Regions from separate parts of the Streptomyces sp. NPDC060028 genome, predicted to be linked through region 1. Evidence: riboswitches for the same ligand, from Rfam matches in the RefSeq annotation. Region 1 holds a riboswitch; each other region holds the start of a gene.

What was found. A riboswitch is a leader RNA that binds a small molecule or an ion and turns the genes downstream of it on or off. The one in region 1 is predicted to bind cyclic di-AMP.
Region 2: linked by a shared signal. The riboswitch ahead of ACFWBF_RS03540 (transglycosylase family protein) and the one ahead of ACFWBF_RS19665 (M23 family metallopeptidase) in region 1 are both predicted to bind cyclic di-AMP.
Region 3: linked by a shared signal. The riboswitch ahead of ACFWBF_RS02180 (peptidoglycan DD-metalloendopeptidase family protein) and the one ahead of ACFWBF_RS19665 (M23 family metallopeptidase) in region 1 are both predicted to bind cyclic di-AMP.

The regions. Positions count from the first base shown of each region.
Region 1 is NZ_JBHWVJ010000036.1:65,642-69,759, reverse strand. It holds gene ACFWBF_RS19675 (HPr family phosphocarrier protein) at 1-192, shown strand, start outside; gene ACFWBF_RS19670 (GntR family transcriptional regulator) at 466-1,131, opposite strand; gene ACFWBF_RS19665 (M23 family metallopeptidase) at 1,294-2,088, opposite strand; cyclic di-AMP (ydaO/yuaA leader) riboswitch at 2,101-2,260, opposite strand; gene ACFWBF_RS19660 (M16 family metallopeptidase) at 2,500-3,867, opposite strand; gene ACFWBF_RS19655 (M16 family metallopeptidase) at 3,888-4,118, opposite strand, start outside.
Region 2 is NZ_JBHWVJ010000004.1:80,618-84,735, forward strand. It holds gene eno (phosphopyruvate hydratase) at 1-1,084, opposite strand, end outside; gene ACFWBF_RS03540 (transglycosylase family protein) at 1,338-2,033, opposite strand; cyclic di-AMP (ydaO/yuaA leader) riboswitch at 2,037-2,209, opposite strand; gene ACFWBF_RS03545 (transglycosylase family protein) at 2,489-3,568, opposite strand; gene ACFWBF_RS03550 (cytochrome P450) at 3,672-4,118, opposite strand, start outside.
Region 3 is NZ_JBHWVJ010000002.1:231,893-236,010, reverse strand. It holds gene hpnH (adenosyl-hopene transferase HpnH) at 1-107, shown strand, start outside; gene ACFWBF_RS02190 (aspartate aminotransferase family protein) at 104-1,519, shown strand; gene ACFWBF_RS02185 (tyrosine-protein phosphatase) at 1,556-2,362, opposite strand; cyclic di-AMP (ydaO/yuaA leader) riboswitch at 2,642-2,849, shown strand; gene ACFWBF_RS02180 (peptidoglycan DD-metalloendopeptidase family protein) at 2,854-3,876, shown strand; gene ACFWBF_RS02175 (SGNH/GDSL hydrolase family protein) at 4,039-4,118, shown strand, end outside.

The DNA.
Region 1 (4,118 bases):
GTCCCGGTGACCATCGCGAAGGCCGGCGGCGACCCCGTCAACGCCGCTTCCATGCTGGCGGTTCTGGGCCTGGGCGCCCAGGGCGGCGAGGAGATCGTCCTCGCGTCCGACGCCGAAGGCGCCGAGGCTGCGCTGGAGCGCCTCGCGAAGCTGGTCGCCGAGGGTCTCGAGGAGCTCCCCGAGACCGTCTGACCCCTCGGGTTCGGCTCGTTCGGCTCGTACGGTTCGCATTGGCTCGTACGGCTCGACTGCAGTTGCTGCCGTTACTGCCGTTACTGCTCGTACGGCGAAGCCGTGGCCACCGGAATACCGGCGGCCACGGCTTCACTGCTTTTCCCGGACCGCCGGACCCCCCGACCGGTCCGGGAATAGCAGAATTCCAGCCGCTCGCACCGGCCGAAAATAGCGCGGAACCGCGAATTGCCCGGCGCCGCGCGAATATCCGTCCTTTGTATACGGCATTTGTTAATGCGGGCCGCTCGCCATGTTTACGGCAGGTTGCGAAGTCCTCACCCGCATCCGGTGCGCCCCGGCCGCCCGGTCCGCGTGGATCGCGGTGAGCGCCCGGGCCCGCTCCGCGTCACCGCGCGCCACCGCGTCCACGATCGCCCCGTGCTCCGCCCAGGACTCCACCGGCCGCGCCGGGGCCTCCACCGCGTACATCCAGGCGACCTTGTGCCGCATCTGCGTGAGCAGCGCGATCAGCCCCGGACTGCCGGAGGCCTGCGCGAGGGTCTCGTGGAACCAGCCGCCCAGGGAGCGCAGATCCTCCCCCTGGCCCCGCTTCGCCCGCTCCTGCCCCAGCCGGACCAGCCCGCGGAGCACCTTGAGGTGGGCCTCCGTACGCCGCCGCGCGGCCCGGGCGGCGGCCAGCGGCTCCAGCAGCATCCGCAGCTCCAGGAGGTCCGCGGCCTCCTGCTCGGTCGGCTCCGCCACACAGGCGCCCGCGTGCCGACGGGTCGTCACGAAGCCCTCGGACTCCAGCGTGCGCAGCGCCTCGCGCACCGGGACGCGCGAGACTCCGTACCGGCGGGCCAGCACCTCTTCGGTGAGCCGGCTGCCCGGCCCGAACACCCCGGAGACGATGTCGTCGCGAATTGCTGTGCACACCGCGTGCGCGGGAATACGCAAGACCGGACCTCCGCCTATTTCCGACTGCCGACGTCATTGATGCGTGCAACTCTATGGCAACACACGATGATTTCCGAGGACGGCCGGAAATACGAAACATTCACACAACGCGAAGGCCCCGGCTCGGGGAGCCGGGGCCTTCGCGGATGTCGTGCGGGCGGGTCAGACGGTGACGCCGTGCTGGCGCAGGTACGCGACCGGGTCGATGTCCGAGCCGTAGTCGGCGCCGGTGCGGGCCTCGAAGTGCAGGTGCGGGCCGCTGGAGTTGCCGGTGGAGCCCGACAGGCCGATCTGCTGGCCCGCGGCGACCTGCTGGCCGACGGAGACGCTCAGCACGGACAGGTGGCCGTACTGGGTGTAGGTGCCGTCGGCGTGCTTGATGACGATGTTGTTGCCGTACGCGCCGCCCTGGCCCGACTCGACCACGGTGCCCGCGCCCACGGCGTGGACCGTGGTGCCGGTGGCCGCGTGGAAGTCGATGCCGGTGTGGCTGCCGGAGGACCACATGCCGCCGCCCGCGTGCCACTGGGTGCTGACGTAGGAGTCCTCGACGGGGGCGACGAAGGTGTTGAGGCGCTTGCGCTCCTCCTCGCGGGCCGCGCGCTCGGCGGCGTCACGCTCTTCCTGCGCCCGGGCCTCGGCCACGCGCTTGGCCTCGGCGGCCCGCTGCTTGGCGTCGGCCTCGGCCTGCGCCTTGGCGGCGGCGGCCTCGGCGGCGCGCTGCTGGGACTGGGCCTGGGCCTCGATCTCGCCCGCGAGGTCCTCGGCCACCACGATGGTGTTCAGGCCGGTGTCCTCGATGGAGGGGGCGGCCTGGTCCGCGGCGAACGCGGGACCGGCCAGGGAGCCGACGACACCAGTGGTGGCGAGGGCGGCTATGCCGGCGTAGCCGGCGGTCTTGCGGCTCAGACGACTGGAACCACGGTGCTTACCGGCGGCACGACTGCCAAACGCCATGAAGGGGCTGATCCTTTCCTTCCCTCTCGCCTACCGGGTTAGCTGACGGGTTCGGAGCAGGAAGGTCTCCTACGGGCCTCCTCTTGCGAGGCGGTCCGATTCACCCCAGGGACTGATGTGGGTCCCCGGCTCCCCAGGCTCGCGCCTGACGGGGACTCGGCGATCGCTGTCCGGTGCCGCGGGGCGCGGCGGGTACGACTGACGAACAGCACGGCCGACGCTAGGCGGATCATCAGTCAATCGCCAAACAGACGCGGCTTTTTGTTGCGTACGCCACAGAACATACAAGCAACCTCACCCCTAAACGGACAAAAGGGGCCCCGACGGACAAGCCGCCGAAGCCCCCTGCATGCCGCCCAGTTGGGCCGCCGTCCGTCGGTGGGCAGCACCCGCGCGGCGCCGCCGTGCCGATCAGTTGGTGACGACGCTCACGTCACCGATCCCGAGGGCGCGCACCGGCTCCTCGATCTGTGCGGCGTCGCCCACGAGCACCGTGACCAGCCGGTCCACCGGGAAGGCGCTGACGACCGCCGAAGTCGCCTCCACCGTGCCGGTTTCGGCGAGCCGCGCGTACAACTGAGCCTGGTAGTCGTCCGGCAGCTCCTGCTCGACCTGGTCGGCGAGGGTGCCGGCGACCGAGGCGGCCGTCTCGAACTTCAGGGGGGCCACGCCCACCAAGTTCTGTACCGCCACGTCCCGTTCGGCATCGGTCAGGCCGCCCTCCGCGAGGGTGCGGAGCACCTTCCAGAGGTCCTCCAGCGCCGGGCCGGTGTTCGGGGTGTCCACCGAGCCGCTGATGGCGAGCATCGAGGCGCCCTTGCCGTCGGCGGTGGAGCGCAGCACCTGGCCGAAGGCGCGCACGCCGTAGGTGTACCCCTTCTCCTCGCGCAGCACCTTGTCCAGGCGCGAGGTGAGGGTGCCGCCCAGGCAGTACGTGCCGAGCACCTGGGGCGCCCAGACCCGGTCGTGCCGGTCCGGGCCGATGCGGCCGATCAGCAACTGCGTCTGGACCGCGCCGGGCCGGTCGACGATGACCACACGGCCGGTGTCGTCGGCGGTCACCGGCGGCACCGGCAGCGGCTCCGCGAAGTCGCCGGTCCAGGAGCCCAGGGTGTCGGCCAGGACCGCGTCCAGGTCGACCCCGGTCAGGTCGCCGACGACCACCGCGGTGGCGGTGGCGGGGCGTACGTGGGCCTCGTAGAAGGCGCGTACGGCCGCCGAGTCGATACGGGCGACCGTGTCCTCGGTGCCCTGTCGCGGGCGGGACATCCGCAGCGAGGCCGGGAAGAGCTCCTTGGAGAGCTGCTTGGCGGCGCGGCGCTGGGGGTTGGCCAGCTCGTGCGGGATCTCGTCGAGCCGGTTGCGCACCAGCCGGTCCACCTCGGAGTCGGCGAAGGCGGGCGCGCGCAGGGCCTCGGCGAGCAGGCCGAGCGCCTTGGGCAGCCGGGAGACCGGCACTTCCAGGGAGACCCGGATGCCCGGGTGGTCGGCGTGCGCGTCGAGGGTGGCGCCGCAGCGCTCCAGCTCGGCCGCGAACTCCTCGGCGGAGTGCTTGTCGGTGCCCTCGGACAGCGCGCGGGCCATGATGGTGGCCACGCCGTCCAGGCCCTCGGGCTCGGCGTCCAGCGGGGCGGCGAGGTTGATCTCGACCGCCACCACCTGCTGGCCCGGGCGGTGGCAGCGCAGCACGGTCAGGCCGCCCGGCATCACCCCGCGGTCGGGGGCCGGGAAGGCCCACGGCTGCGGCTCGCCGGGCTGCGGCTGCGGGTGGAAGGTCATCGTGACGGCTGCGGTGTCGCTCACTGCTCCGCCCCCTCGTTCTCGTTGCTCTCGTCGGACTCGTCGGACTCGTCGGACTCGTCGGACTCGTCGGCGTCCGAACCGGCCAGCGGCTCGTAGACCAGCACCGCGCGGTTGTCCGGGCGCAGTCGGGCCGCGGCCACGGCCTGCACCTCCTCGGCGGTGATGTCGAGGACGCGCTGGACGGCGGTCAGCGCCAGCTGCGGGTCGCCGAACAGCACCGCGAAGCG
Region 2 (4,118 bases), on a different contig from region 1:
TGCACTTGAAGCCGTTGCGCTGGGCCATCTCGACGGCGTCGAGGGTCTCGGTCAGCGAACCGATCTGGTTCACCTTCACGAGCAGGGCGTTCGCGGAGCCCTCCTCGATGCCGCGGGCCAGGCGCTCCGGGTTGGTGACGAAGAGGTCGTCGCCGACGATCTGGACCTTGGAGCCCAGCTTGTCGGTGAGGGTCTTCCAGCCGGCCCAGTCGTCCTCGTACAGCGGGTCCTCGATGGAGACCATCGGGTACGCGGAGACGAGCTCCTCGTAGTACTCGGTCATCTCGGCGGCCGAGCGGGACTGGCCCTCGAACTCGTACTTGCCGTCCTTGTAGAACTCGGACGCGGCGACGTCGAGCGCGAGCGCGATGTCCTTGCCCGGGACGTAGCCGGCCTGCTTGATGGCCTCGACGATGAGGTCCAGCGCGGCGCGGTTGGACTCCAGGTTGGGGGCGAAGCCGCCCTCGTCGCCCAGACCGGTGGAGAGGCCCTTGGTGTGCAGGACCTTCTTCAGGGTGTGGTAGACCTCGGCACCCCAGCGCAGCGCTTCGGAGAAGGACTCCGCGCCGATCGGGGCGATCATGAACTCCTGGATGTCGACGTTGGAGTCGGCGTGCGACCCACCGTTGAGGATGTTCATCATCGGAACGGGCAGCAGGTGCGCGTTCGGGCCGCCGAGGTAGCGGAAGAGCGGGAGGTCCGAGGCCTCGGACGCGGCGTGCGCGACGGCGAGGGAGACGCCGAGGATGGCGTTGGCGCCGAGCGAGCCCTTGTTGTCGGTGGCGTCCAGGTCGAACATGGCCTGGTCGATCAGGCGCTGCTCGGTGGCGTCGTAGCCGACGAGCTCCGGGCCGATCTGCTCGATGACGGCCAGGACGGCCTTCTCGACGCCCTTGCCGAAGTAACGGTTGGGGTCACCGTCACGCAGCTCGATGGCCTCGAATGCACCGGTGGAGGCGCCGGACGGGACTGCAGCACGGCCGGTGCTGCCATCGTCGAGGCCCACCTCGACCTCGACCGTGGGGTTGCCTCGGGAGTCCAGGATTTCCCGGGCTACGACGACGTCGATGGACGGCACGAGCATCTCCTTCTGGGATGTGACGCTGGATGTGCGGTGGCGTCAGGCCGTGGGATGGCCTCGCCGCCTAGAGCCTAACCGGCTCCGGGCACTGGGCCGGCCGACCGCCCGGGTCCTGGGACGAAAAAGGGTCCGAATACCCCTCTTCCGGGACATAGGTCCCTTGAACATCGGGGTGCCCGCCTGCCGCAAGGCCCGGAGCACGCCACCGCCCGGCGCGTCGGGCGGACGCGCCGGGCGGTGGGTGTTACCGCAGGATTCAGCTGAGCTTCAGCTTCTGCCCCGGGAAGATCAGGTCGGCGTCGGACACGATGTCCTTGTTGAGCTCGAAGAGCTTCTCCCAGCCGCCCTTGAGGCCGTTGGCCTCGGCGATGGTGCCCAGCGTGTCGCCGGACTTGACCTCGTACGAGCCGTTGCCGGTCTTGGGCGCCTCGGACTTCGGCTGGGCCGTGGTCCCGGTCTTCGGCTTGGAGGGGGCCGCGGTCTCGGAGCGCTTGGTCTCCTTCTTCGGCGCGGCCTTCTGCTCCTTCTTGGGCTCGGCCTTCGGCTTGGCCGGGGTCTCGGCAGCGCCGCCGTTGTACGAGGCGCCGGACAGGCCCACGCCACAGGACGGCCAGGCGCCCTTGCCCTGACCCTTGAGGACCTTCTCGGCGATGGCTATCTGCTGGGCCTTCGAGGCCTGGTTGGCCTGCGCGGCGTACGCCTTGCCACCGTAGGCGGCCCAGGTGGAGGACGAGAACTGCAGGCCGCCGTAGTAGCCGTTGCCCGTGTTGATGGCCCAGTTGCCGCCGGCCTCGCAGGAGGCGACGCGGTCCCACTCGGAGGCGGTGGCGGCGGAAGCGGTGCCCGCGGCCATCAGGGGGGCCGCGACGGCCACACCGGCGACACCGGCGAGCGTGACGATACGGACGGCCTTGGAACCGCGACGGTGCTTGCCCTTGCCGGAAAGCAGCATGGATTTTCTCCTCACCGACGCCTACGAGGTGAGCTGTCGGGTTCGGGCGAGTGAGTTGCCCGGCGGTGCGACCTAGCGCACCGCTTAACCCCTAGCCGGTGGCGTGACCGTCTTTCAACGGCCGCTCCCGGCACCTACCTTGGTTCCCCCGCTCCTGCCTTCGGCGCTTGACGCGACGACTGTTCCCTCCGTCCGCCGGCAGGATTCGGCGATGCGGTCGAAGGAGCCCGCGGTGGCGAGCGATTCAGAAGGTAGACAGGTCTCTCCCCGATGTTCAACGAGCGCCATCGGGGAGAAACGGGGCCTACTTGCGTCCTTCGGACCAGTGTTTGCGCAGGTGAGGACGGGGTTTGCGGAAGCCTCGGGGCCGGACACGCCAGTTGACCGGAAGAGACACATGTCTCACTTAACTAAATCGGACAATCAGGTGTTTCCGGGTGCCCGAACTGCCCCTATTACCGGGTTAGATCCAGGTTCTGACCGGGCTTGATCAAGTTGGCGTCCTCGCCGATGACCTGCTGGTTGGCCGTATAGAGCGCGTTCCAGCCGCCCTTGAGGTCGTTGGCGTCCGCGATGGCGGCCAGGCTGTCGCCCGGCTGAACGGTGTACGTCGGGTCCGACGCGGCGTCAGATGTGACGGGTGCCTCGACCGCGGCCTCTCCGCGGTGCTTACCGCCGCCCACGCCCGCGGCCGGGTCCGCGGGGTCGGTGGAGGCTCCTGCCGCCGGGGCGCCCGGGCCTGCGGCGGGAGCGCCCGGGTCGCCCGGCGCCGTGGGAGCCGTCGGCCCCGTCGTGGGCGCGTTCGGGTCCGCGGGGCCCGTGGTGGGCGCCGTGGGGCCCGTGGCGGGCGCCGTCGGGTCGCCCGGGGTCGTCGGAGCGACCGGGGCGGTCGGGGTCGCCGGGTCGGTCGGGGCGGTCGGGGTCGTCGGCAGGTCCGGGTCCGGCATGACGGGCAGTCCGCTGGGCGGCCCGAGCGGGATGTCGGGCAGCACGAAGGAGGGCGAGCCGGACGGGCTCGGGGAACCCTGCGTCGGGGCCCCGAAGTCCGTGGCGCGGTCGTCCGAGCCGCCGACCGGTACGGAGTCGTCCGGGCGGGACGCCGACGGGGCGGCGGACCCGTGACTGCCGGGCGCGCCCGGGTCCACGTCCGCGGCCGGCGCCTGCCGGGTCAGGCCGGCCGGCTCCGCGCACATCGGCCACGCCTGGGGGCCCTGCGAGGCCAGCACCCGTTCGGCGACGGCGATCTGCTGCGAGCGGCTGGCCAGGTCGGCGCGGGTCGCGTAGTCGAGACCGCCGGCGCCCTTCCACTGCTCCTCGGTGAACTGCAGGCCGCCGTAGGCGCCGCTGCCGAAGTTCGCGCTCCAGGTCCCACCGCTCTCGCACTCGGCGACCTTGTCCCACGTGGAGGCGTCGGCCGCGCTCGCGCCCGTGGCCGCGAGCAGCGGCAGGGCCAGTGCGGAGCCGGTGACTCCGGCGGTGACGACAATCGCGGGGATCTGTCGGGGGCGTCTGTGGCGGCCGTTCCCGGAACGCATGAGGGTGCACCTTTCGCATAACGGCGGGGTAACGGCAGAACCTAGCGGCCTTCGAACGCTTGTCACAAGTTTCGACGGAAACTGACTTCGAGTCAGCCGGCCTTCACTCGTTGCGAGGTGTGAAGCGGACCGGAAGAGTGCGCAGGCCACGCATGATGAGTCCGCCGCGCCAGCGCAGGTCGCCCGGCGGAACAGCGAGTTCCAGATCCGGCAGACGCGTGAGCAAAGTCGCAAGCGCGGTCTGCCCTTCGAGCCGCGCGAGCGGCGCACCCAGGCAGTAGTGGATCCCGTGCCCGTATCCGAGGTGCTGGTTGTCGGTCCTGGAGAGGTCGAGCGTGTCCGGTTCGGCGAACCGCTCGGGGTCCCGGTCGGCGGCCGCGAGGACCACCAGCACCGGATCGCCCGCCGCGACGTCCTGCCCGCCGAGGGTCAGCGCCTCGGTGGCGAACCGCCAGGTGGCCAGCTCCACCGGGCCGTCGTAGCGCAGCAGCTCCTCGACGCCCGTCTCCAGCAGTCCGCTCTCCCCGGCCGCGAGGGAGGCCTGGAGGCG
Region 3 (4,118 bases), on a different contig from region 1:
ACTGCGGCTACGAGCCGACCGCCGTCCTGGCCACCATGGGCTCGCTCAAGGAGTCCCTGCGCGCGGCCCGGGAGACGATCGGCGGCAACCGGGGCACCTCGGCATGAGCACGGGCCACGCGGGGGAGGGCGGCCGGGGCAAGGGCTTCGACCTCGGCGCCCTGTTGGCCGAGCGCGGCGGGGAGCGCTACGAGCTGCACGCCCGCCACCTCAACCACCAGCTGCCCCGGATGCTGCGCACCATCGGCTTCGACAAGGTCTACGAGCGGGCCGAGGGCGCCCACTTCTGGGACGCCGAGGGCAACGACTACCTCGACATGCTGGCCGGCTTCGGGGTGATGGGCCTGGGCCGGCACCACCCGGTGGTCCGCCGCGCCCTGCACGACGTCCTGGACGCCCAGCTCGCCGACCTGACCCGCTTCGACTGCCAGCCGCTGCCCGGGCTGCTGGCCGAGAAGCTGCTCTCGTACAGTCCGCACCTGGACCGGGTCTTCTTCGGCAACAGCGGTACCGAGGCGGTGGAGACGGCCCTGAAGTTCGCCCGGTACGCCACCGGGCGGCCCAGGATCCTCTACTGCGACCACGCCTTCCACGGGCTCACCACGGGCTCGCTCTCGGTCAACGGGGAGGGCGGCTTCCGGGACGGCTTCGCGCCGCTGCTGCCCGACACGAAGATCGCGCTCGGCGATCTGGCCGCCCTGGAGCGGGAGCTGAAGCGCGGTGACGTGGCCGCCTTCGTCGTCGAGCCGATCCAGGGCAAGGGCGTGATCTCCGCCCCGCCCGACTTCCTGCTCGCCGCGCAGGAACTGCTGCACCGGCGGGGTGCGCTGCTGATCGCGGACGAGGTGCAGACCGGCCTCGGACGTACCGGCGACTTCTACGCGTACCAGCACGAGCCGGGTGTGGAGCCGGACCTGGTGTGCGTGGCCAAGGCGCTGTCGGGCGGCTACGTGCCGGTCGGCGCGACCCTGGGCAAGGACTGGATCTTCAAGAAGGTCTACTCGTCCATGGACCGGGTGCTCGTGCACTCCGCCAGCTTCGGCTCCAACGCGCAGGCGATGGCGGCCGGTCTGGCGGTGCTCTGCGTCATGGAGGACGAGGCGGTGGTGGCGAACGCCCGGGCCGTGGGCGACCTGCTGCGCGGGCGGCTCGCGGCACTGGTGGACGAGTACGAGCTGCTGCACGAGGTGCGGGGACGCGGTCTGATGATCGGGATCGAGTTCGGGCGTCCGTCCTCGCTGGGGCTGCGCAGCCGGTGGACGATGCTGCAGGCGGCCCGCAAGGGGCTGTTCGCGCAGATGGTCGTCGTACCGCTGCTCCAGAAGCACCGGATCCTCACACAGGTCTCCGGTGACCACCTGGAAGTGATCAAGCTCATCCCGCCGCTGATCGTGGACGAGGCGGACGTCGACCGGTTCGTGGGCGCCTTCCGGGACGTCATGGACGAGGCGCACGGCGGTGGCGGGCTGATGTGGGACTTCGGCAAGACGCTGGTGAAGCAGGCGGTCGGCAACCGCTGACCGCCCGCTCCGTCCGTCCGGCCACCTGGGTCGACCTCAGTCGAGCAGGCGGTCCCGGAGCCGGTCGAGGGTCTCGGGCGTGAGCCCGAGGCCCTCGGCGAGGTAGCGGTCCAGACCGCCCCAGTGGCCGTCGATGGTCTCGAAGGCCGCCGTCAGGTACTCGGCGCGGGCGTCGAAGAGCGGCGCGAGCAGTTCCATCACCTCGGGGGAGCGGGCCTCGGCGGACCGACTGCCGCGGCGGACCCGGTAGCGGTTGTGCGGGGCGTTCGACTCCAGGTAGTCCGCCACGACCGCCTCGCGCTCGACGCCCAGCGCGAGCAGGGTGACGGCGATCGACAGGCCGGCCCGGTCCTTGCCGGCGGCGCAGTGCATGAGGGCCGGGACGCTGTCCTCGGCGAGGGCGTGGACCACCCGGCCGTGCTCGGCGGTGCGGTTCTTGATCATCCCGCGGTACGAGTTCGCCATCCGCGCGGCGCCCTTGCCGTCGCCCAGGACCGTGCGGAGCTGTTCGAGGCCGCCCTCGCGGACCATCTTCCAGAATTCCGTGCCGTCCGCCGGGTCCGAGAGCGGAATGTTGACATTGCGCACGCCGGGCAGTTCCACGTCCTGCCCCTCCAGCGCGTGGTCGGCGCCGTTGCGGAAGTCGAAGATGGTGTGCAGTCCAAGAGCGGCGAGGAATTCTGCATCGGTTTCGGTGGCATGGGCGAGATGTCCGCTACGGAACAGTCGTCCCGTCTTGACCCTTCGGCCGTCGGCGGTCGGCAGCCCGCCCACGTCACGGAAGTTGCGTACTCCGGCCAGCCTCGGCTCCGTGGACGGGCTCTGGGGTATCTGCTGGGTCACGGCGGCTCCTCTGCCTGGTCGTGGGGATGTCCGAATTACACTACTTGGCGACAACTTGCCATGAGTGGAAGCGAGATCGGGCACGTCCCCGTGAGCCAGATCATACGGTGACCGTGAGTGCCTGATCGTCAAAGGTGAATTTCCCTGCCGGGGCGGCTTTTGCCGCCGCTGAATGGACACAGGGTGACCGGAATTCCGTCGGTCCCACACCCTTGATATTCCGTCAGGAAATTCACGGCTTGTTAGGTGTGGCACAACTCGATTACCTTCGCGATCGATCCGGATGGACCGCCGAATCCTGCCGCCGTCCGGAAACCGCACCCGACTATTCACGCGCGCGGCAGGAGCGGGGGAACCAGGTAAGCCGCTGTTCCGGATCTTTGTACCGGGACGGCTCGGGGTGAAGCCGTACATGTGCTGTTCATGTACGGCCGGACATCTCCAGTCCGAACCCGACAGCTCACCTCGCAGGCGACGGAGAGGAATTCGCCATGCCTGCAAAGGGTAAGCACCGCCGTCCCAAGTCCCCCTCGATATCCCGCGGTTTCGCCATGGCCGGTACCGGCGGCGCGGCCCTCGCGCTCCCGCTGCTCGGAGCCGCCGGCGCCCACGCGGCCCCCGCCGCCGCCCCGGCGACGGCCCCCGTCCGGGCCGCTCAGGTCCCCGCGGCGCTGCGGGCCGCTCCCGTCGCCCAGGTGCGGACGGCCGCGCCGGCCGTGTACACGGTCGTCCCGGGTGACTACCTCTCCAAGATCGCCGAGCAGCGCCACCTCGGCGGCGGCTGGCAGCAGCTCTACGCCGCCAACCGCGCGGCCGTCGGAGCCGACCCCTCGCTGATCCACCCCGGGCTGAAGCTGAAGCTCGGCGCCGAGGGCGACGCCGCGCACACCGCCGAGTCCGCCCCGACCCGGACTCAGGCCCCCGCCGAGCAGTCCTCTGCCGATTCCTCCGCCGATCCCTCCGCCGACGAGGACCCGGCCGACTCCGCGGAGGCGGCCTCGGACGAGAGCGCCGCCGGCGAAGGGTCCTCGGACGAGGGCGCCGCCCCCGAGGCCGAGGCCCCGGCCGCACCCGCCGCCCCGGCCGAGCAGCAGCAGGCCGCGCCCTCCTCCGGTTTCGTCGCCCCCGTCGGCGGCGGCGTCTCCACCGCGTACAAGACCGCCGGCGCCATGTGGTCCAGCGGCTACCACACCGGTGTCGACTTCATCGCGAGCAGCGGCACCACCGTCAAGGCGGTCGGCGCGGGCACCGTCGTCTCCGCGGGCTGGGGCGGCGCGTACGGCAACGAGGTCGTCATCCGGCACGCCGACGGCAAGTACTCCCAGTACGGCCACCTCTCCCAGCTGTCGGTCTCGGTCGGCCAGAGCGTCACCGCGGGGCAGCGCATCGGCCTCTCCGGCGCCACCGGCAACGTGACCGGCCCGCACCTCCACTTCGAGATCCGCACCGGCCCGTCCTACGGCTCCGACATCGACCCGCTGGCCTACCTCCGCTCCAAGGGCGTCGGCATCTGACGGTCCCCCAGACGGATGCCAGACCCGCGTGAGGCCGGGGCCCGAGGAGGGTCCCGGCCTCACGCGCTGTTATTCCTCACCTGCCGGGTGGTATAAATCACGGTCCGTCAACCCCTGCCTACGATGGCGTAGGTCACGTGACGGGGTGAAGGATGTGGTCCCGTGGCAGCGACGACGACACTCAAGACCATCGGCTCGTACGCGGCGATCGGGGACAGCTTCACCGAGGGCGTGGGGGACCC